Regions from separate parts of the Psychrobium sp. 1_MG-2023 genome, predicted to be linked through region 2. Evidence: predicted binding sites of a transcription regulator. Region 2 holds the regulator's gene; each other region holds the start of a gene.
The links. The regulator sigma-54, encoded in region 2, starts transcription at its own class of promoters, with help from an activator protein. The targets are predictions, from matches to a motif close to GTTGGCACGNNNNTNGNNT.

Region 1: the regulator sigma-54 is predicted to act here: its motif matches at 6,077-6,095, upstream of Q8W26_RS09965 (P-II family nitrogen regulator).
Region 3: the regulator sigma-54 is predicted to act here: its motif matches at 2,176-2,194, upstream of Q8W26_RS04375 (YccF domain-containing protein).

The regions. Positions count from the first base shown of each region.
Region 1 covers NZ_JAUYVJ010000016.1:42,452-50,170, forward strand. Annotated here, with positions in the region: gene ftsZ (cell division protein FtsZ) at 1-7, shown strand, start outside; gene lpxC (UDP-3-O-acyl-N-acetylglucosamine deacetylase) at 174-1,085, shown strand; gene Q8W26_RS09945 (DUF721 domain-containing protein) at 1,112-1,567, opposite strand; gene Q8W26_RS09950 (M23 family metallopeptidase) at 1,604-2,527, shown strand; gene secA (preprotein translocase subunit SecA) at 2,667-5,375, shown strand; gene Q8W26_RS09960 (DUF523 domain-containing protein) at 5,449-5,934, shown strand; gene Q8W26_RS09965 (P-II family nitrogen regulator) at 6,154-6,492, shown strand; gene Q8W26_RS09970 (ammonium transporter) at 6,534-7,719, shown strand, end outside.
Region 2 covers NZ_JAUYVJ010000008.1:70,419-78,137, forward strand. Annotated here, with positions in the region: gene mlaF (phospholipid ABC transporter ATP-binding protein MlaF) at 1-272, opposite strand, end outside; gene Q8W26_RS06010 (calcium/sodium antiporter) at 651-1,610, shown strand; gene Q8W26_RS06015 (KpsF/GutQ family sugar-phosphate isomerase) at 1,632-2,603, shown strand; gene kdsC (3-deoxy-manno-octulosonate-8-phosphatase KdsC) at 2,604-3,158, shown strand; gene lptC (LPS export ABC transporter periplasmic protein LptC) at 3,155-3,715, shown strand; gene lptA (lipopolysaccharide transport periplasmic protein LptA) at 3,696-4,199, shown strand; gene lptB (LPS export ABC transporter ATP-binding protein) at 4,203-4,928, shown strand; gene Q8W26_RS06040 (RNA polymerase factor sigma-54) at 4,996-6,513, shown strand; gene hpf (ribosome hibernation promoting factor) at 6,539-6,826, shown strand; gene rapZ (RNase adapter RapZ) at 6,965-7,719, shown strand, end outside.
Region 3 covers NZ_JAUYVJ010000005.1:166,873-174,591, reverse strand. Annotated here, with positions in the region: gene Q8W26_RS04385 (PepSY-associated TM helix domain-containing protein) at 1-393, opposite strand, end outside; gene Q8W26_RS04380 (sulfotransferase) at 415-2,070, shown strand; gene Q8W26_RS04375 (YccF domain-containing protein) at 2,228-2,635, shown strand; gene rsmF (16S rRNA (cytosine(1407)-C(5))-methyltransferase RsmF) at 2,797-4,212, opposite strand; gene Q8W26_RS04365 (GAF domain-containing protein) at 4,458-4,919, shown strand; gene Q8W26_RS04360 (hypothetical protein) at 4,977-5,258, shown strand; gene proQ (RNA chaperone ProQ) at 5,259-5,894, shown strand; gene prc (carboxy terminal-processing peptidase) at 5,944-7,719, shown strand, end outside.

The DNA of each region.
Region 1 (7,719 bases), on a different contig from region 2:
GGACTAGTTCTGGCAAATTAAGGTAGGATTCAGTTTACTCCTGCCATTTTTAAGATTGTTGTCGGCAAGATCACAATTGAGAGTTTAATACTTTTGCTCAATTGTGAGGTTAGACCATTTGTGCTAACATTCTTGCCGTTAGTGATATAAATGTTGAATGAGGTTGCTGATTTATGATTAAGCAAAGAACATTATGTAAAGAAATCAATGCTGTTGGCGTTGGTCTTCATTCGGGTAATAAAGTTAATCTAGTGATTAAGCCTGCGCCAGTAAATAGTGGAATAATTTACCGTCGTACCGACTTAACCCCTGCGGTTGATATCCCCGGTGATGGCATGCTAGTGCGTGAAACAACATTATGTACTTGTTTGATTGATGATGAAGGCAATAAAATCTCAACGGTAGAGCATATTTCAGCAGCGTTAGCGGCCTTTGGTATTGATAATGCTGTTATTGAAGTGGATGCTCCTGAAATTCCAATTATGGATGGCAGTGCTAGCCCGTTTGTATTTTTATTGCAATCTGCTGGTGTGCAAGAGCAAAACTCTCCTAAACGCTTTATTCGAATCAAGAAAAAGATTCGCATAGAAGATGGCGATAAATGGGCTGAGTTTATTCCGCATAACGGATTTAAAGTTGACTACGCTATCGACTTTGCCCACCCTGAAATTAGTAATACTAAGCAGCATTTGACCATGGATTTCTCTCAAGCATCATTTGTCCATGAAATATCACGTGCCAGAACATTTGGTTTCATGAGTGATATTGAGTTACTTCGTGCAAACAACCTAGCATTAGGTGGTAGCATGGAAAACGCTGTTGTTCTTGATGAATACCGTATTTTAAACCCTGATGGTTTACGAATTGATGACGAATTTGTGAAACATAAAGTACTCGATGCATTAGGTGATTTATACCTCGCAGGTAACAGCATTATCGGTGAATTCAGAGCGTTTAAAGCAGGGCATGCTATTAACAACATGCTAGTGCGTGAGATGTTAGCGCAACAGGATGCTTTTGAAATCGTCACTTATGAAGACGAAGCAGAGTCTCCAATCTGTTACGGTGAGACAGCCTTTGCATAGAGGTTGTTTATTGTTCTAACAATCAACTATTTATGACGCCTGGCCAACTTCGCCAGGCGTTGTAGTTTTTCGGCCAGCTCAGCGGGGGCATGTTCAGCGAGTGTGTTTAAGTGTTCGGCTGTTTGCGCTGAAATCTCACGGCTATTCGGTTTAGGGGCTGGTTTAGTAACAAACAGCTGCGGATTAACCTTGATTTCGATATTAGCTAAATTTGGAATCAACTGTTGGCGGATCTGTAATAAGAAGTGTTCTTTAAGTTGTAATAGCCGCGTAGACCATACGCCGGATGCGACTTCAATCACGAGAACACCTTGACGCAAATTGGCTACTCGACAGTAATTTTCACTGTCCGGTAATAAATGAGTTGTTAAAAACAAGTTAATTACTTGTAATTGGGATGCTTTCTGTTGTATTTTTGCTAACTTTCCTGACTTCGAAGTCATTAAATGGTGAATGGAATCTGGAGTATGGCGTTGATTCATAATGCACCAATATAGTGTGAACGAAAGAGAATAGATATGAGTGTAACAGGCAACAAACAAACAGAACAAGTAAAAGAGGCTAAAGCGTTAGCTCACGTTAATATTACGCGCTCGGGCCTTGCAGGCTTTGTATTATTACAATCGCTGCTATTAGCTGCATGCGGTTATTTTACGTATCATTTCTATGTGGGTCCATCGCTCCTTGCCAACAAAATTACAGAAAAATCTGTAGGTATTGCTGCTCAGCAGCAACAAGTGACCCAGTTAAAGCAAGATACTCAAGCACAACTAGCCGTATTAGCTCAGCGAATGGGTACATTAACCGCTCGAATGAATCGAATGGATGCACTTGGTGAACGGCTTGCCAAAACGGCAGACTACAGTGAGTTTGATTTTTCGCAACTGCCAGCCGTTGGTGGCCCTGAGCAATTTCATAAAATCAGTGAAGACTCTGAGCTTGCGGCGTTATTTAGCCAAATGGACGCCTTTTTAGATCACCTTGATACACAACAAGAGCAATTAGACTTGCTTGAGGTTGTGATGCTTAACCATGAAATCGATGATGACAGCCGTATTCAGGGTAAGCCAATTAAACGTGGTTGGATGTCGTCAATGTATGGGATGCGTAATGACCCTTTCAATGGCCGCCTAACAATGCACAAAGGCGTGGATTATGCGGGTAAAGATGGCGATGCTATTTTTGCGACGGGTGCTGGTGTTGTAAGTTGGGCTGGTGAACGTTCAGGCTACGGTTTACTCGTTGAAATCGACCATGGTGCTGGTTTGAAGACTCGCTATGGGCACGCTAAGTCAGTGGCAGTTAATATTGGGGATGTGGTTGCCAAAGGAGAGATTGTGGCTGAAATGGGGAACACAGGTCGTTCGACGGGTGCTCACGTTCATTATGAAGTGTTAAATCGCGATAAACAGGTCAATCCGCGTAAGTATATCTACCGATAAGCAAAAAAATTCACTTAATATTCTTAATAAGATAGCTTTAGGGCTATCTTATCTTTATCAAATCTATAATAATAAGCTCCGATTTTAGTCAATAATTTATATTTGCACACTGGTGCAATCACAAGAAATGGCCAATTAGATGTTAACAAAGATTTTTACTTCGATATTTGGCAGCAAAAATGATCGTACGTTAAAGAAACTACGTAAAGTTGTTGCCTTAGTTAATGAGTTAGAGAAAGAAATAGAAGCCCTTTCTGATGACGAACTTAAACAGAAAACTGCCTACTTTAGAGAGCAGCTTGAAGCGGGTCGTTCAATCGACGATATTCTTCCAGAAGCTTTTGCCGTTGTTCGCGAAGCGAGTAAGCGTGTATTTGAAATGCGTCACTTTGACGCTCAGCTTATCGGTGGCATGGTATTACAATCAGGCCGTATTGCTGAGATGCGTACTGGTGAAGGTAAAACCTTAACGGCGACATTGCCTGCCTACCTAAACGCTCTATCAGGTAAAGGTGTTCACGTGATTACCGTGAATGATTACCTAGCAACACGTGATGCCGATTGGAACCGTCCATTATTTGAATTCTTAGGAATGACTGTAGGTAATGCTATCTCCGGTCTATCTCATGAGCAGAAACAACACGCTTATGGTTGTGATATCACGTACGGTACTAACAATGAGTTTGGTTTCGATTACCTACGTGACAACATGGCGTTCTCGCCAAGTGAACGTGTGCAACGTCCATTACACTTTGCGATTATTGATGAGGTTGACTCGATTCTAATCGATGAAGCGCGTACACCATTAATTATTTCTGGTGCGGCAGAAGATAGTTCTGAGCTTTACCGTCAAATCGATGCGATTATCCCACAATTGCAAAAACAAGACGAAGAAGACACTGAAGAATACACTGGCGATGGCCACTACACGGTCGATGAAAAAGCCAAGCAAGTCCATTTAACTGAGACAGGTCAGATTTTTGTTGAGGAGTTATTACAACAAAATAATTTAATGGATGAGCATGACTCATTATTCTCAGCGGGTAATATTAGCTTATTACACCATGTGAATGCAGCGCTACGTGCTCATGTGTTGTTTGAGCGCGATGTTGATTACATTGTTAAAGATGGTGAGATCATTATCGTTGATGAGCATACAGGTCGTACGATGCCAGGTCGTCGTTGGTCTGAAGGTTTACATCAAGCAATTGAAGCACGCGAAAAAGTTGACATTCAAAACGAAAACCAGACACTTGCATCTATTACATTCCAAAATTACTTCCGTATTTATGAGAAGTTATCGGGAATGACGGGAACCGCGGACACTGAAGCATTTGAGTTCCAGCACATTTACGGTCTTGATACGGTGGTAATCCCAACAAACCGTCCAATGGTCCGTAATGACATGGCTGACTTGATTTACATGTCTACGCAAGAAAAGTATGAAGCGATTATTGCCGATATTAAAGAGTGTCAAGAACGAGGCCAACCGGCCCTTGTTGGTACTATTTCAATTGAGTCGTCTGAATATTTAGCACAGCTGCTAAAGAAAGAAAAAATTAAGCACAATGTACTTAATGCTAAGTTCCACCAAAAAGAAGCTGAGATTATTGCTTCTGCAGGTGAGATTGGCAGTGTCACTATCGCCACTAATATGGCCGGTCGTGGTACCGATATCATGTTAGGTGGTAACTGGCAAACTAAGGTTGATAAGCTAACCAACCCAACCCAAGAGCAAATCGATAATATTAAAGCCGATTGGCAGGTTCAACACGACAAAGTGTTAGCCGCAGGTGGTTTATATATTCTTGGTACTGAGCGTCATGAGTCACGTCGTATCGACAACCAGCTACGTGGTCGTGCGGGTCGTCAGGGTGACGCGGGTGCATCTCGCTTCTATCTATCGATGGAAGACAGCCTCATGCGTATCTTTGCTTCTGAGCGTATGACCGTGATGATGAAAAAGCTAGGTATGGAACATGGCGAAGCCATTGAACATCCATGGGTAAACCGCGCAATTGAAAATGCACAACGTAAAGTTGAAGGTCGTAACTTTGATATGCGTAAGCAATTGCTTGAGTATGATGATGTTGCCAATGATCAACGTAAAGTGATTTACGAGCAGCGTAATGAGCTAATGGATGAAGCTGATATTTCTGAAACAATCAACAACATCCGTAAAGATGTTGTTGATAATACAGTGACTCAATATATTCCGTTCCAATCATTGGAAGAGCAGTGGGATGTTGAAGGCCTGGAAGAGCGTTTACGCAACGACTTCCTAATCGATATGCCAATCGCAACGATGTTAAAAGAAGACGAAAGTCTGCATGAAGAAAACCTTCGTGAAAAGATCATCGAAACTGTTGAGCAATCGTACAAAGAAAAAGAAGAGGTTGTTGGTGCTGACGCATTACGTCAATTCGAAAAAGCAGTTATGCTGCAAACACTTGATGGTTTATGGAAAGAACACTTAGCAGCGATGGATCACCTTCGTCAAGGTATTCACTTACGTGGCTATGCGCAAAAGAATCCTAAGCAGGAATTTAAGCGTGAGTCGTTTGAGTTATTCCAAGACCTATTAGAGTCGCTAAAAACTGACGTGGTTGTATTGTTAAGTAAGATCCAAATTCAAGCACCTGAAGATGTGCAAGAAATGGAAGAGCAACGCCGACAAAGTGAAAATGTTGAGATGAATTATCAACATGATGATGCAAGTGCTCAGTCTGAACAAGAAGCTAAACCACAAGGCGCTGTAATGCGCGAGCATGACAAAGTGGGTCGTAACGAACCTTGTCCATGTGGCTCAGGTAAGAAATACAAACAGTGTCATGGCAAGCTAGTCTAAACTAACTTAGCTAATGACCGTAAAAGCCGTTAAAGTAATTTAACGGCTTTTTTATTACCCAATGGTTATGATGATGGAAAAAATATTAATAAGTGCGTGTTTATTAGGGCGCAAAGTACGTTATGACGGGCAAGTCATTACTGAGCCGGAACAGCTCATTATGCAATGGAAAACACAAGGGCGCGTTATTGCTGTATGTCCTGAGGTTGATGCTGGAATGGCTATTCCACGGCTCCCTGCTGAAATTATTGCAGGTGATAGTCAAGGCGTTATTGAGCAACGTAATCGTGTCATGGATAAACAAGGTGACGATGTTACCGATTATTTTATTAAAGGCGCGCATATCGCCTTATCATTGTGTCAACAATACGATATAAAAGTGGCAATTTTAACCGAGCGAAGCCCTTCTTGTGGCAGTAGTGAGGTTTATGATGGAGAATTTACCAATAAACTCATTGTTGGTCAGGGGGTTACAACAACATTATTACGCGCACATGGCGTTAAAGTGTTTAATCAACATCAGCTAAGACAAGCACACCAATATTTACTCTCTTTATAATCATTTAAGCAGAATACTTTGCTCCTTTTCTCATGAGCTCTTTTGGCGCAATTATTAATTTACTTGCGCACAATTGGTGCACGTTTACATTCCTATCGCTGAAACAAAAACAACTTTCACCATACAAACAGCGACTTATATTTTTGGTACGTCATTTGTAACTCTCTTCTTATCAACGGCATTCATCGGGTGCTGAATATTACTGAGAGGAACGTTTCAATGAAAATGATCAATGCCATTATCAAACCATTCAAACTAGATGATGTACGTATGGCGATTTCTGATATCGGGGTCGATGGTTTAACCGTATCTGAAATTAGAGGCTTTGGCCGTCAAAAAGGCCATACCGAACTTTATCGCGGCGCAGAGTATCAAGTGGACTTTTTACCGAAAGTAAAAATTGAGATTGCATGTCGTCAAGAGCAGGTAGAGCTAATTATTGAAGCCATAACGAATGCGGCTCATACGGGAAAGATTGGAGATGGAAAAATATTTGTCACCGATTTAGAGCAAACAGTACGTATTCGTACGGGTGAAACAGATTTAGAAGCACTTTAACTGTCGTTAAAGTTGAATTATCAAGGTTAAGGGGAACACTAATGGAAGAATTAGCGAAACTAGGTACTACGGTATCAGAGTTACGGTTTGCACTAGATACATTTTATTTTTTAATCTCGGGTGCATTGGTTATGTGGATGGCTGCAGGATTTGCCATGTTAGAAGCGGGTTTAGTTCGTTCTAAAAATACGACTGAAATACTTACCAAGAATATTTGTTTGTATGCAATCTCTTGTACTATGTTTTTATTGGTCGGCTATAACATTATGTACGTTGATAATGTTGAAGGTGGCTTAATCCCGAGCATTGCAGGGTTTATTGGTACACAGGCGGCAGATGCTGATCATGCGTTAGAATCTGACTTCTTTTTCCAAGTGGTCTTTGTTGCAACTGCAATGTCGATTGTGTCAGGGGCTGTTGCTGAGCGGATGAAGCTCTGGTCATTCTTATTATTTTCAGTGGTACTAACAGGCTTTATTTACCCAATGGAAGGTTACTGGACTTGGGGTGGTGGTTTCGTTTCAGAGCTAGGCTTCGTTGACTTTGCTGGTTCGGGTATTGTGCATATGGCTGGCGCAGCCGCGGCGGTTGCTGGTGTGTTATTACTGGGGGCGCGTAAAGGTAAATACGGTAAAAACGGTGAAGTAAACCCAATTCCAGGGTCAAACTTACCAATGGCAACCTTAGGTACATTTATCTTATGGATGGGGTGGTTTGGCTTTAACGGTGGTTCTCAGCTGATGGTATCAGATGCTGAAAATGCGAGTTCAGTGGCTAAAATCTTTGTAAACACTAACTCGGCGGCGGCCGTTGGCGCAATCAGTGCGTTATTAGTTTGTCGCTTCCTATGGGGTAAGGCTGATTTAACGATGATTTTAAATGGTGCGTTAGCCGGGTTAGTTGCTATCACCGCTGATCCGCTATCACCTTCGTTACCTGTTGCAGCATTAATTGGCTTATTAGCAGGTGGTTTAGTGGTGTTCTCTATTGTTGCATTAGATAAACTGAAATTTGATGACCCAGTGGGTGCGGTTTCAGTACATGGCATCGCTGGCTTATTTGGTCTATTACTCGTACCGTTTAGTAACGCTGATGCGACTTTTGTAGGGCAACTATCGGGTGCTGCGATAATCTTCGCATGGGTATTTTCAACGAGTTTTGTGGTGTGGTTTGCTCTTAAGAAAACTATTGGTATTCGCGTTACTGAAGAAGAAGAGTATTTAGGTA
Region 2 (7,719 bases):
TGAAATAACATCCCCATTTTTCGGCGAATTTGATATAACTCTTTACGAGAGGATTGGACGAGATCTTCACCGTCAAACTTAATTTGACCTTGAGACGGTTTTAGCTGACCACCGATTAAACGTAGCAATGTTGTTTTACCGATGCCACTTGGCCCCATAATGGCAGTTACTTTGCCTCGTGGGACTTTTAAATTGATATTATCGTAAATCACTCGCTCTTCACGGCTAAAGTTCAAGTTCGATATTTCAATAATATTATCAGAAGAGTTCAATGGTTAACCTATTCCCTTGCTTTTCACAATCGGCATGATAGTTATTGTGCTAAATTCTAATCGATCTAGATTGCGCGACACAATCAAATTAATGATTATTCACCTTTATTTTATTGTTTCAAGCTTATTTAATACTCAAGTAAGCACTATTAATGTAACTTTTTGTAATGACTCTCTTAATCATCGTCGTTCCTGCGTTTCAATAAAACACTTATGATTTTTAATACAGCTGCACTAATTGACCCGACATTCTCGACAAAAGTTGCAACTAAAGTAATTTATATTGTCGTTAACACAACAATAGCAACATTTATGCTTTATTTTTGCCAATGAAATAGCGACAATCTACTCATTACAACAAACCATAGTTTTTTACTGATGATATTAAGTATTGCCACTCTAATCGCAGGCCTTGTAGGATTAATCTGGAGCGCAGATAAATTCGTTTTTGGCTCCGCAGCTATTGCCCGTAACTTCGGCTTACCCCCATTAATTATTGGTCTGACAATTGTTGCTATGGGTTCATCGGCCCCAGAGATAATGGTTGCAATAACGGCGTCACTTGATGGCACAGGTAATACCGCAATTGGTAACGCGTTAGGTTCCAATATTACCAATATCGCCCTTGTACTCGGTGTCACTGTCCTACTGAAACCATTATTAGTACACTCTCAGTTACTGAACCGTGAACTACCCATTTTATTACTTGTCTCAGGTATTGCGGGATACATCTTGTATGACCAAGTCTTAACCTTCACTGAAGGGTTAGTCCTTATTTCACTATTTTTTATTACTATTGGTGGCTTATGCTGGTTAACTTTACGCGATAAAAAGTCTGACGACCCATTAATTGAAGAGGCTCAGGACGAAGTACCTGAAGGAGTCCCATCAAAACTAGCTGTATTCTGGATAGTATTCGGTATGGTGCTTTTGCCAATTTCTTCACACTTCGTAGTTGATGGTGCTAGTGATATTGCTCGTTACTTTGGGCTATCAGATCTAGTGATTGGCTTAACGATTATTGCTATTGGCACCAGTTTGCCAGAACTTGCCGCTTGTATTGCTAGTATCAAAAACAATGAACACGATTTAGCATTAGGTAATATCGTAGGTTCAAACATTTTCAACATTTTAGCAGTACTAGCTGTACCAGCATTAATCGCTCCTGGTACCTTTGATGCTGACGCGGCCGGTCGCGATATGTATATTATGCTTGGCTTAACTGTTCTTTTATTCGCAATGTGTTGGCAGATTTTGGGCAAACGCAATATTACTCGTATCGAAGGGGCTCTTCTATGTGCCATCTTCGTCGGCTACCAATTTTTATTATTTAGCTAATTGTCATAAAGGACATCAGTTATGCCTGTAAATCAAGATTTTTGCCTTTGGGGCCAGCAAGTTGTTAAAACTGAAATCGAAGCATTACAAGAATTAACGCAATATATTAATGATGATTTTGCGAATGCATGCCAATTAATTATTAACTGCACTGGCAAGGTTGTTGTTATGGGCATGGGTAAGTCAGGGCATATTGCGCGAAAAATTGCGGCAACATTAGCCAGTACTGGTACACCGGCCTTTTTTGTCCACCCAGGTGAAGCGAGTCATGGCGATCTAGGTATGATCACCGCCGACGATGTTGTCTTGTCGATCTCAAACTCAGGGGCGTCCAGTGAAATTTTAACTCTCTACCCTGTTATGGAACGTATTGGCGTTCCTGTGATTTCAATGACTGGAAATCCAACCTCTTCAATGGCAAAGCTATCTCAAGTGCACTTGTGTATTGCAGTGTCAAAAGAAGCCTGCCCTTTAGGGTTAGCGCCAACATCGAGTACGACAGCCACCTTAGCAATGGGCGATGCATTAGCGGTTGCGCTCTTACAAGCAAAAGGCTTTACTGCTGACGACTTCGCATTATCTCACCCAGGTGGCGCATTAGGACGGAAATTACTCTTACGCGTTTTAGATGTTGCCCATACAGGCAAGCAGCTACCGTTGGTCACACCAGACACAACAATAAGTCATGCGCTGCTAGAAGTATCTAATAAAGGCTTGGGCATGACTGGCGTTGTAAATGATGATGGGGAATTGATCGGACTATTTACCGATGGTGACTTGCGCCGTACGCTAGATCATAAATTAGATTTCCACCATACGCCGATAAGCCAAGTGATGACCAATGACCCCGTCACACTAGATGGTAACTTGCTTGCAGCAAGTGCACTAAAATTGATGGAAGAGCGTAATATTAATGGCCTATTTATCCTTGAAGATGGTAAGCCTATCGGTGCGCTAAATATGTTAGACATGCTAAAAGCTGGAGTCGTTTAAATGAAAACAGTACCTACTCTCTATGGTGAAATAGCTGAGTCAGCTTGGATTCAGGCTGCCGAAATTAAACTATTGATTTGTGATGTAGATGGCGTCTTCTCTGATGGTAGAATTTACCTTGGTAATGACGGTGAAGAGCTTAAAGCTTTTCACACCAAAGATGGTTTTGGAGTCAAGTCTCTGATAAACGCTGGTATTGATGTCGCTATTATCACCGGACGTAAATCAACCATCGTTGAGAATAGAATGACGAGCTTAGGTGTTAAGCATATTTATCAAGGACAAGCAGATAAATATGTTGCTTACCAAGCGTTGTTAAAGCAATTTTCGCTCGCTCCAAATCAAGTGGCTTATATAGGTGATGATATGGTTGATAAGCCTGTGATGGACGATTGTGGATTGGGCGTTGCGGTAAACGATGCTCACCCAGCGTTATTGCAAAATTGTGACTATGTCACTTTCACTAAAGGGGGCTTTGGCGCTGTGCGTGAAGTGAGTGATTTAATTTTAGCCAGTCAAGGGATCTTAGCTCAAGCTAAAGGGATGAGTGTATGAATCGAGCCACGATATTAATTGGCCTATTCTTTATTTCATGTATTTTATTCTTTTGGAATCCATTCTGGTCGGTCACCAAGCCCAAGCAAGCTGAAGTCGCTAGTCAATACTTACCTGACTTTACAGCAACAGATATGACATTACGTCAATTTAATGGGCAAGGTTACTTATCATCGTTAGTACATGCTGATGAAATGAAGCATTATGAGCAGGATGTAACCGTCTTAATTAACCCCAGCTACATAATTTACCCCAAAAACGGTGGCGCGCGTTGGAAAATAAATGCCTCTCGAGGCACATTTAACCAGCAGGACCGCGTTGTGTTAGAAAAAGATGTTATTATTAGCGCGATTAATCCCGAAGAAAAAGTTCAGCAAATCAAAGCAGCACGGCTGAATCTCAACTTGAACAATATGTTAATTGAGAGTGACAGTGCGATAGAGATAATCGGTCATAAATACAAAATTGAAGGCTTAGGCTTACGTGCCAGCTTTAATGAACAACAATTTGAAATTATTAAAAATATACAGGCAATCTATGAAAACACTCAAAGCTAGTGCTTTTTTTCTATTAGCACTACTGACTAGTAACACCGCCACGGCATTATCTGATGACTTTAAACAACAAGCATCAATCAACGCCGATAACCAGTATATTGATTTAGCAAAAAATATTGCGGTGTACAAAGGTAATGTCACCATTAAGCAAGGGTCAATTGAAATTACTGCCGATCGCTTAGAAGTATACAATCATGGAGAGCATGGTGTTGAGCTTATGGTATTAATTGGTAGGCCAGCACGCTTCTCACAACGAGTCGGCGATGGGAATAATATTTCTGCCCAAGCCAAAGAGATCCGATTTGAGCGCGGTACTAATATCATTAAACTCAACCGTAGCGCTCAATTAACTTGGGGCAAAAATGTCGTTAAAGGCGATACGATTAGTTACGATATGGTCAGACAGCTTTTAAACGCTGATCGCAATGCAAACAAAAAAGACCAAGTAACCACAATCCTCCAGCCAAATGAAAGTAAAAATTAAACCATGAGTACATTGAGAGCACAGCATTTAGCAAAGAACTACTCTGGACGCCAAGTCGTTAAGGACGTGTCATTAGAAGTCGCTAAAGGGCAAATCGTCGGATTATTAGGCCCAAACGGTGCCGGTAAAACAACAACTTTCTATATGGTAGTTGGTCTAGTGCCAAGCGATAGTGGCCAGGTGACTATTGGCGGTAACGACATTACATTAATGCCAATGCACCAGCGTGCACGACAAGGCATTGGCTATTTGCCACAAGAGTCATCAATTTTCAGAAAGCTATCCGTTTACGATAACATCATGGCGATCCTACAAACTCGTAAAGATCTTAATAAAGCTCAACGAGTTGAGAAGCTAGAGAGTTTGTTAGAAGAATTCCATATCCAGCACATTAGAAACAGTTTAGGAATGGCCCTCTCTGGTGGAGAAAGACGTCGTGTAGAGATCGCTCGAGCGCTTGCTGCTGACCCTGAATTCATTTTATTAGATGAACCCTTTGCTGGCGTTGACCCTATCTCAGTGATTGATATAAAACAAATCATTGAACAATTAAAGCAACGTGGCTTAGGAGTGCTGATCACTGACCATAACGTACGAGAAACGTTAGATGTTTGTGAATTTGCTTATATTGTTAGTCATGGTGAAATGATTGCACAAGGCCAACCAGATGACATATTATCAAATCAAACGGTCAGAGATGTTTATCTCGGAGAGCAATTCAGACTATAGTTAGACTATACGATAAAAATAATTTTGTGCTCTCTTCCTTTTAGCACATTCAAGATAACGGATTTAAATGAAAGCTTCATTACAGTTAAAATTAGGCCAATCGCTTACAATGACCCCACAGTTGCAACAAGCGATTAGGCTGCTGCAACTTTCAACTCTCGATCTTCAAAATGAGATCCAAGAAGCGTTGGATAGCAATCCTTTACTCGAGGTCGAAGAGAACTTCGAGGGAAATGAAGCCAACACAAAAGCTGACGATAATGGCGCAGGGCATGAATATGACTCATCAAGTACGCTAGAAGCCAATAACGACAGTAATGACTTTGACAGCAATGACTCTAGTACCATTGATACTTCTGAAGCTCTGGACAAGCAAAGTATCAGCGACGATCTGCCAACAGACACAACTTGGGATGACTACATCTCTGCTGGCCCAGCGGCACCGGTAGCGTCATCGACAGCAGGACCTGAAAGTGATTTCGTTTATCAAGGGGAAACCACTGAGAATTTACAAGATCACCTGTTGTGGCAAGCTAATTTAACGCCTTTTAGCGATAATGATCGAGCAATTGCAACGGCCATTATTGATGCTGTTGAAGAGTCTGGATACCTATCACAAGACTGTGAAGATATTCTGACAGCTATGGCCGATCCTGAAATTGAATTAGATGAAGTTGAAGCAGTATTAAAACGTATCCAACACTTTGATCCAATTGGCGTAGCAGCACGCAGCCCAAGTGAATGCTTAGCCATTCAATTAAAGCGCCTTGCAGAAGATACGCCATGGCGAGATGAAGCCATTCTTTTAGTTGAAGGTTATATGGAGTTATTAGCAACTCGGGATTACCGCACGCTTGCTAAAAAAACCAAATTAAAAGAAGCACAACTCGCTGAAGCTATCCGATTGATTCAAACTCTAAACCCGCACCCTGGTAGTACTATCATCAAAGAAAAAGATGAATATGTTATTCCAGATGTATCGGTTAAAAAGGTAAAAGGACGCTGGATTGTTGAGTTAAACCCAGATTGCATGCCAAAAATTCAGGTCAATGCTGAGTATGCGGCGCTGAGTAAAACCAGTAAGAGCAGTGGAGATACCCAGTTTATTCGAGGTCACTTACAAGAGGCCAAGTGGTTTATTAAAAGTTTAGAAAGCCGAAATGACACCTTGCTAAAGGTAGCAAATTGTATTGTAATGCAACAGAGAGGTTTTTTTGAATACGGCGAAGAAGCGATGAAACCATTGGTTTTAAATGATGTCGCTGAAGCAGTGGAAATGCACGAATCAACTATCTCTCGTGTAACCACACAAAAGTATATGCATACGCCACGTGGTATTTTTGAATTAAAATACTTTTTTTCAAGCCACGTTAGCACTGAGAATGGCGGTGAATGTTCATCAACTGCGATTCGTGCCATTATCAAAAAACTAGTGGCGGCTGAGAGCCCAAAGAAACCATTAAGCGATAGTAAAATTGTAGATTTGTTAGCGGAACAAGGGATTAAAGTAGCAAGAAGAACCATTGCAAAATATCGTGATGCGTTATCAATCCCACCTTCCAATCAAAGAAAGAGCTTAATTTAAGCTCACCAAATGGAGGATGCATTTTATGCAAATTAATTTAACTGGACACCACGTAGCTATTACAGAATCACTTCACGACTATGTGCACACAAAATTTAGTAAATTAGAGCGCCACTTCGAACATATTAATAACGTACATGTTGTTTTAAACGTAGAAAAACTCCAACAAATTGCAGAAGCAACACTTCACCTAAACGGCGGGGAAGTATTTGCTACCTCCACTCACGAAGACATGTATGCCGCGATCGACTCAATGATCAATAAACTTGATCGACAAGTGATCAAACACAAAGAAAAATTACAACGACACTAGATTCTTTAGTCTAAAGTGTCACTCTAAAGCCTAGCATTGCTAGGCTTTTTTGTTGCTAAGTCTTTGCTATCTCATTGCAAATAAATACAAACCCCCTAAAATAAGAACATTAACAAGATAACCATCATGGATGCTCGATTGAAATTAACTATCATTAGCGGAACGTCAGGCTCGGGAAAGAGTGTCGCTTTACGTGTATTAGAAGATTTAGGCTATTACTGCGTTGATAACTTACCAATGAACTTGCTGCATTCGTTTATCGATAGCATGAAGGAGATGGAGCAACCTGTTGCGGTGAGTCTTGATGTACGAAACATTCCTAGTACGCAATCAGAGCTGAGCCAATTAATCGAGCAATTATCAGCAAGCTGTGATTTAGAGATAGTTTTCCTTGATGCACCCAGCACCACGTTAATCAAACGATACAGTGAGACCAGACGCCTGCACCCGCTAACCAAACAGTGCATGACGCTATCTGAAGCGGTTAAAGAAGAAAAATCATTATTACGTCAACTTGCAGAAGTAGCCGACTTAAAGATTGATACTGGTGAGTTAACAATATATCAATTAAGTGACTTGATTAAAGAGCGTATTCTTGGCAATACCGATAGCGAGCTGGTATTAGTATTTGAATCATTTGGTTTTAAATATGGTCTGCCACGAGATGTCGATTTTGTATTCGATGTTCGCTTTTTACCTAACCCCCATTGGGAACCAGAGTTGCGTCCACTCACAGGGCTTGATGCGCCAGTACAACAGTATTTAGCTGCGGAGCCTCTAGTGAATCAACTTGAAGAACAACTCACTACTTTTATTGATACTTGGCTGCCTCACTTAGAAAAAAATAATCGCAGTTACCTCACAATAGCGATTGGCTGTACTGGCGGGCAACA
Region 3 (7,719 bases), on a different contig from region 2:
GTTTGCGAAGTGCAGAGAATCAAGAACACTTTCACCATTAGCAGAGGTGTTATCAAATGAGTCATTGCGATATATTACTTCACCAGTCTTCATCGCATATTGAACAATGGTTTTTTTTGAAAAATCACCATCGACTGCCCCCCTAAATAATATCGTTGCATTGTCATTCTGCCAGTGCTCAATTTCAACAACCTCGATTTTAAACCCTGAGATTTCTGACTCACTGCGGTATAACAATTGATTGATATTGTTCATTGAAAGAAACACACCGGAGGATTTTTCGTCTTTAACAGGTGGGTTGTAGCGCGTTTGCTGCTGATGAATATTTTCATTACCACTGGCAAACACTGTGGTATTGATTGACTCATAAATAAAGCCGAGATTAAAAATCACACCTGTTATTGCAAAGAGTAAATGAATACAATCGTTGAAAATGCGTTGAACCTTCATAAGCAAGGTGAGATGAAAAAAGCGCATGATGCTTATCATGCTGTATTACGAGTCAATCCAAAGCACCCACAAGCGCTACATTATTTGGGACTGATGGCCCAGCAAAATGGCCATTCAATGCAAGCGGTGACGCTCATTGAACGTTCTATCACCATTGAGCCTGACGACATTCGTGCCTATAACCATTTGGCTCAAGTTTATCTTGCCATTGGCAAGTCTGCTAAGGCGCAACAGGTATTAGAAGAGGGGATACGACGTGGACCTAATCATATTGATACACTAAATACCTTAGCCAATATATTAGTGGATAATGAGCAATTAAAAAAAGCAATCAAAGTATATCGTCAGGTCGTTGAGTTAGCGCCGAAGGTAGATTACGGTCTGTTTAATTTAGCTCAAGCGCTCAAAGAAGCGCGCGATTATCAAGAGTCTTTACACTGGTATAAAAACACGCTAGCAATCCAACCAAATCACATTAAGGCGCTGCATGGTGCAGGGATCACGAGTGAAGAATTAGGCAAATTTGAGGATGCGATTACATTCTATCTACGTGTGTTGGCGATTGAACCTGAGCACGTTCGTTCATTAGCGAACATAATTTCGATTAAAAGCTTTACCCCACAGAGCGAACTAATCAATACTGCGGTGAGAGTTGCTAGAGATACATCGCTAAATGCTGAAGATAAGGCCAAACTCAATAATGGGCTAGGAAAATATTTTGATAGTGTAGGGCAATATGACAAAGCATTTGTGCATTTTAAGACTAGCTGTTTGGCACAGAAGTCATTCAAAGGCGAATACAACGCAGAATTTAATCGTCAGCTGTGTAATCGTATTATCAATGCGTTTAACAAGCCCTTGTTTGAGAATATTGCCAAGGGGGATGTGTGTGATTTAACGCCAGTATTTATTATTGGTATGCCAAGGTCAGGCACAACATTGGCTGAGCAAATTCTAGCTTCCCATGAAAATGTTTTTGGTTGCGGGGAGTTAACTGTTATTCCCAAATTATCTAAACAAGTGTTAGGGAGCGAGCATGATGATGTGAGAGCGCTGACTGAGCAAGCCTTAAACAAAGCGCTAAAGGATTATTGTGATAATGTCAGGAGCGCTGGGATTGATAAGGAAACTTTTTTTACTGACAAACTTCCAATGAATTTTATGTATTTAGGCCTCATCGCTGCAATTTTTCCTAAAGCAAAAATTGTTTATTGTAAGCGCGATCCTCTTGATATAGGACTCTCTTGTTACATTGAAATGTTTAGCTTAGTCAATGATTTCTCAGTTGATCTTAATGCATTTGGCGATTACTTTTTAGATCATGATCGAATGATGAGTCATTGGCAACGTGTGCTACCACTTGATATCTTTGAATTAAGGTACGAATCGTTAATCTCAGATCAAGAAGGAGTTACACGGGGCTTACTTGAATTTGTCGGACTTGAGTGGGATTCGCAATGTATGCAGTATCATACAACGCAAAGAGCGGTTAATACACCTAGCCGTTGGCAAGTGAGACAACCGATGTATCAGAGTTCATCAAAGCGCTGGAAGCATTATGAAACACAACTTAGTCCATTGCGTGAGCGTCTCTCAGTCGCAGGGTATAAGTATAACTAAAGTTAAGTTGGCCAAATAAATTATAAAATGGTTTTATTAACCAGATGGGTGTGAGGTTGTTTATCTTGTTTTAGTTTAAATTGTTGTTTTATAGCCTCTTTAATTATTGGCTTGAAGGTTGCTTTATAAATAGTGAATTTATGATTATGAGGTAACTATGAGTGTTTTACGATTATTATTTAATGTAGCTTGGTTTATTTGTGGTGGTTTAGTGATGGGACTGATGTGGGTCCTCGCTGGTATTATTGCCTGTATTACAATTGTCGGCATCCCATTTGCGCGCTCTTGTTTCGTTATCGCTCAGCTTTCATTCTGGCCATTCGGTCGAGACATTGATGATCGTCAATATGTTACAAAGCGTCGTGATATTGGTACTGGAAGCTTAGGAACAGTGGGTAACATAATTTGGTTCTTACTATTTGGTATCTGGTTGGCTATAGGCCATATATTACATGCTGTTGCTTGTTTTGTTACGATTATTGGTATTCCTTTTGGTATTCAACATTTAAAACTAGCTATGCTAAGTTTCGCACCTATCGGTCAAACTGTAGTTGATGCGCGTTAAATACAAATTTAAGTTTGTATAGCAATAAAAAGAGCCCGGAACTATTCCAGTTGTTCCGAGCTTAGGGGAAGGGTTAAAGAATCGTGTCTAAACCAGTCAGAGCCTTTGCTCTACTCTGTTTAGTGTAGTTGAAATATTTAACTTCCCCCGTTTTATTGCGTTTAAATTGCAACGTTGTCGTTGACTAACTGCCTTGGTAATTTGTTTTTAACTTTATTTCCGACCCACTTCCCTAAGCCAATACATTGACCTTGATAGGTTAATCTAACTTCTCCCTTGGCTTTATTTGAGTTTTCAATGGCTAAGTCTTGCCCCCTGTAAAACTGTACAACCTGATCTCGTGTCAGGGGTAAGCCATCCAGTCCAAAGGCTGTAAGTGCATCGTGACAGATCACAAATTGCTTTGGTTTTATATCGAGTAGCTTAACGCCATGTCTCACAAACCGCATATTGCTTAGCAACAGCTGACTGTTCTTTGGGAAAAACCAGATTTCTTTATCACGTTGGTAAAGCTGGCCATGTTCAAGGAAATCCATCTTTAAGTGAGCCATCAGGGGAGGCGTCAAATCCTTAAGTTGTTTTTCTGTGAGCTCCTTATAAGGAAGTTTGCTTTTAAACGCTGGTTGAGAGCTGAGTTCAGTTGAACCTTTTTTGATGAATTTTGCGATAAAAAAGCCTTCACTATCATAAATTTGTGGCCAAATATGTAAATAACCTTGCTCGGTGCAGCTCGCTAGGGCATTGGGAAATAACTCATGTAGGCTAACGACGTCAACTTGCTCGGGAAATTCATCTAGTAGGTATTGGCATACTCCTTGATTTTCAATACAGTTCAGTGCGCATGTTGAGTAAACCAATTGACCACCTGGCTTTAACGCCATAAATGCTGACTTTATTAGCTGTTTTTGCAGCGTCGACACTTCATCAATGTGCGCTCTGGTCCAGTTTTTGAATGCATCGGGGTCCTTCCGGACGGTACCTTCACCACTACAGGGGGCGTCAAGTAAGATAGCGTCAAATGAATTCTCTAAATAGTCACCATGCACGGAACCGTCGAAGTGGCTAATTAGCGTGTTGGTAATACCAAGGCGAGTTAGATTGCTGTGCAATGCTTTTATACGACTTGAGGAAAATTCATTAGCGACCAATAAGCCTTGATTATTCATAAGGGCAGCAATTTGTGTTGTTTTTGAACCCGGTGCTGCTGCTAGATCAAGCACAGTGTTAAATTCATCACGTTGATTCATGGCATTAAATAGCGCCACAGGCGGCAACATAGAGCTGGCTTCTTGAATATAGAACAAGCCTGAAAAATGTTCGGGTAATCGTCCTGGAGCAACAGTTGAGGTGTTTAATTCGACCCAAAAACCTTCACTACACCATGGGATCGACTCAAATGTCCAACCAAAAGGTTGCATTAGTTCAATAAAGGCGTCCGTTGAAATTTTTAATGTATTAACACGTATACTAAAACGAAGAGAGCGATGACAGGCTTCAACTAAGTCTTCAAGTATTAAGTGGTCAGGGAGATCGACTGAAATGAGATCCAGAAAAGATTGTGGCAGGTGCTTATTCATCGAAAATTGCTTATTGCTAGGGAATAAGTGGATTATAACAAGCTTTAGTTATTACGGTAATATAGTTGCTGTTGATACGATAAATAACCGACAATTATCGGCTCCTTCACAATGTTAAAGGACATAATTGTAGCAAATGTGAACAATGAGGCTGTTTTGCCTGACAATTACTCTTTTCATTTAATCCAAGTCAGGTATAGTAGCCAGCCATTATTATTAGTTCGCCTAAAGAATTGAGTAGATCATTGAGTATAGATTACCCATTACTTTCACGCCAAGTTAACGCGCTTATCGACAATGAGTTTGATGCTGTCGCTGTTCTTTCTAATGTCGGTGCATTGCTAAATCAATCGCTTTCAACCATTAATTGGGTTGGCTTTTATTTTTTAAAAGATGAGCAGTTAGTTTTAGGACCGTTCCAAGGTAATGTTGCCTGCTATCGTATCCCTTTAAACAAAGGCGTTTGCGGAGCAGCTGTTACTACTGGCATGACCCAACGTGTTGCCGATGTTCATCAGTTCCCTGGCCATATTGCTTGCGATGCTGCTTCTGAGTCCGAGATTGTCATCCCGTTGGTCGTTAACGATGAAATAATCGGTGTCCTTGATATTGATAGTCCGGTTAAAGATCGCTTTGATGCTGCTGATCAGCAAGGACTTGAAATGATAGTTGATGTATTAAATCATCATCTAGTCGAGTGTCATTAGCCATAATGTATAATTAATAGCACTTGATGTTAGTTTGTTTTAGGAAAATAATGCGCTATGTATGATGTTGTAGATATTCATGAATTTCTATTTGAAGCCAATGAAGTTGGTGAGTGGGAAGGTGAAGAGGCCCTAGCCGCAGATAATATTAATAGAATTTATCATAAACTCTATCAAGTTATTGACCCGAATATAGATGTCAATCTGTTTCGTGAAATGCTTGAAGCCATTTGGCCCTATTGGCAGTATCAACCAGGGCTACTAGAGCTCGATGACGATCTCATCGAACATTTTGTAACATTTTTAATTGAAGAATTTGAAGTAAACTCGGAAGAATAAATGAATAGTACAGCTAAACTTACTGATAACAAAGCGATCATCGCTTTATTAGCCGAGCAGTTCCCACAATGTTTCAGCCTTAAAGGCGAAGCGAAACCACTTAAAATTGGCTTATTCCAAGAATTAAGTGAACGCCTTGCTGAAGATGAGCGAGTGAGTAAAACCCAACTACGTGGTGCGATTCGTCACTATACCACTAGCTGGCGTTACTTACGTTGCATTAAGGCAGGCGCTAAGCGTGTTGACTTAGATGGCAACCTAGGTGATGAATTAACACAAGAGCATATTGAGCACGCCCAGCAAACATTGGCTGAAAGCCAAGCTAAAGCGAAGCAGCGTGAAGCCGCTAAAAAGCCGGCGGAGTCGACTGATAAACCACGTAAAGCTAAGCCTGCACGTGCTAAAGTTGCTACAAAAGCGCGTTCTAGCAAGCCTGCTAAAGCGACAAAAGTGGAAACTGGTGTTAAAGTTGAAGATGTGTCAGCGTTAAAAATTGACCAAAAAGTGTTAGTTACTGTTGCAAAAACACCGATGAACGGAACTATCGTTGATATTGCGAAGTCTGATGTAAAAGTACAGCTTACTTCGGGTATGGTTGTAAAAGTCAAGCTAGACCAGATTTTAGCCAAGGCATAACCTTGGCTTAGCTAGCTTAATAAAAAACGAGTCATAGGAGACTTTTATGTTGAATCGTATAACGTTGGGTATTTTACCTTTTTGCTTGTCAGCAAGTGCTTTTGCACTCGATGCAAAATTGACAGTAGATAAAATACCTCAGCTACATCCAGAGCCACAACATAAAGTATCCACGACTCGGATGACTGGCTTATTTACACGCACCCATTTTAAGTCAATTGATCTTAATGATCAGTTCTCATCTAAGATTGCTAAACGCTACTTTGAGAGTCTTGATTTTAACAAGAGCTTATTCACCAAAGGTGACATCGAGTCTTTTGCTCAATACGATAAGCAATACGATGACATGTTAAAGACTGGGCAAGTTGCCCCAGTTTACGAAATCTTCCAACTACAACTACAACGTAGTTTTGAACGTTTTACATATGCTTTATCGTTACTTGATAAGCCAATGGACTTTACCATTGACGATGAGTATCAATATGACCGAGAAGATGCGCAATGGGTGCTAACTAAAGCTGAGTTGCAAGAGCTATGGCGTCAACGTGTTAAGTATGATGCGTTAAACCTCAAGCTGGCTGGTAAAGAATGGCCAGAAATTAGTAAAGTATTGGCTAAACGATACAATAATGCATTAAAGCGAATTACTCAGACACAAAGTGAAGATGTTTATCAAGTCTTCATGAATTCGTTCGCTCGCGCTATCGACCCGCATACAAGTTACTTATCACCAAGAAATGCTGAACGTTTTCAGGTTGAGATGAGTTTGTCTCTTGAAGGCATTGGTGCAATGCTGCAATCTCGTGATGATTACACAACCATTACAAATCTAGTGGCAGGTGGTCCTGCGGATAAAAGTGAACAGCTTTCTCCTGATGATAAAATTATCGGAGTGGGCCAGGGTAATGGCGAAATTGTCGATGTGATTGGCTGGCGATTAGATGATGTTGTTGATTTAATTAAAGGGCCAAAAGGTTCGACAGTTAAATTAGAAATAATTTCAGGTACCGCCGGTGGCGCAAGTAAACCCCAAGTTGTATCTATTGTTCGTGATAAAATCAAACTCGAAGATCGTCAAGCTAAATCTGAAGTGTTTGAGTCTCAATTACCAGAGTTTAAAGGGCGTAAATTAGGGGTCATATCAATTCCTAGTTTCTACGTTAATTTAACTCAAGATGTTAAAAAATTGATCACTGAATTAAAAGAACAACAAGTCGAAGGCATTGTCGTTGACTTAAGAAACAACGGTGGTGGTGCACTAACTGAAGCCGCTGCTTTAAGTGGGTTATTCATTGATGAAGGCCCAATTGTTCAAATTAAAAGTGGCAATAGCCGTGTTGATGTAAAATATGACCCAGACACTACAACCTTTTATGATGGTCCAGTATCGGTCCTTGTTAATCGTTATAGTGCTTCAGCTTCAGAAATTTTCGCTGCTGCCTTACAAGATTATGGCCGTGCGATTGTTTTAGGGGAACAAACCTTCGGTAAAGGGACAGTACAACAACATCGCTCGTTGAGTAAAATCTTCGATTTTTATGAAAAGCCGATTGGTTTCATTCAATACACTATACAGAAATTCTATCGAATCAACGGTGGCAGTACACAAAATAAAGGGGTTATTCCTGATATTTCATTCCCTACACCTATTGTGGCCGATGAATTTGGTGAAGTAGTGGCAGATAATACTTTGCCATGGGACAGTGTAGCAAAAGCTAAATATCAGCCATTAAGTGATATTTCTAAACAGATGTTTGAGCCGCTGAAGCAAAAACACTTGCAACGTATCGCTGCTGAGCAAGAGTTTCAATTTATGGCAACTGAT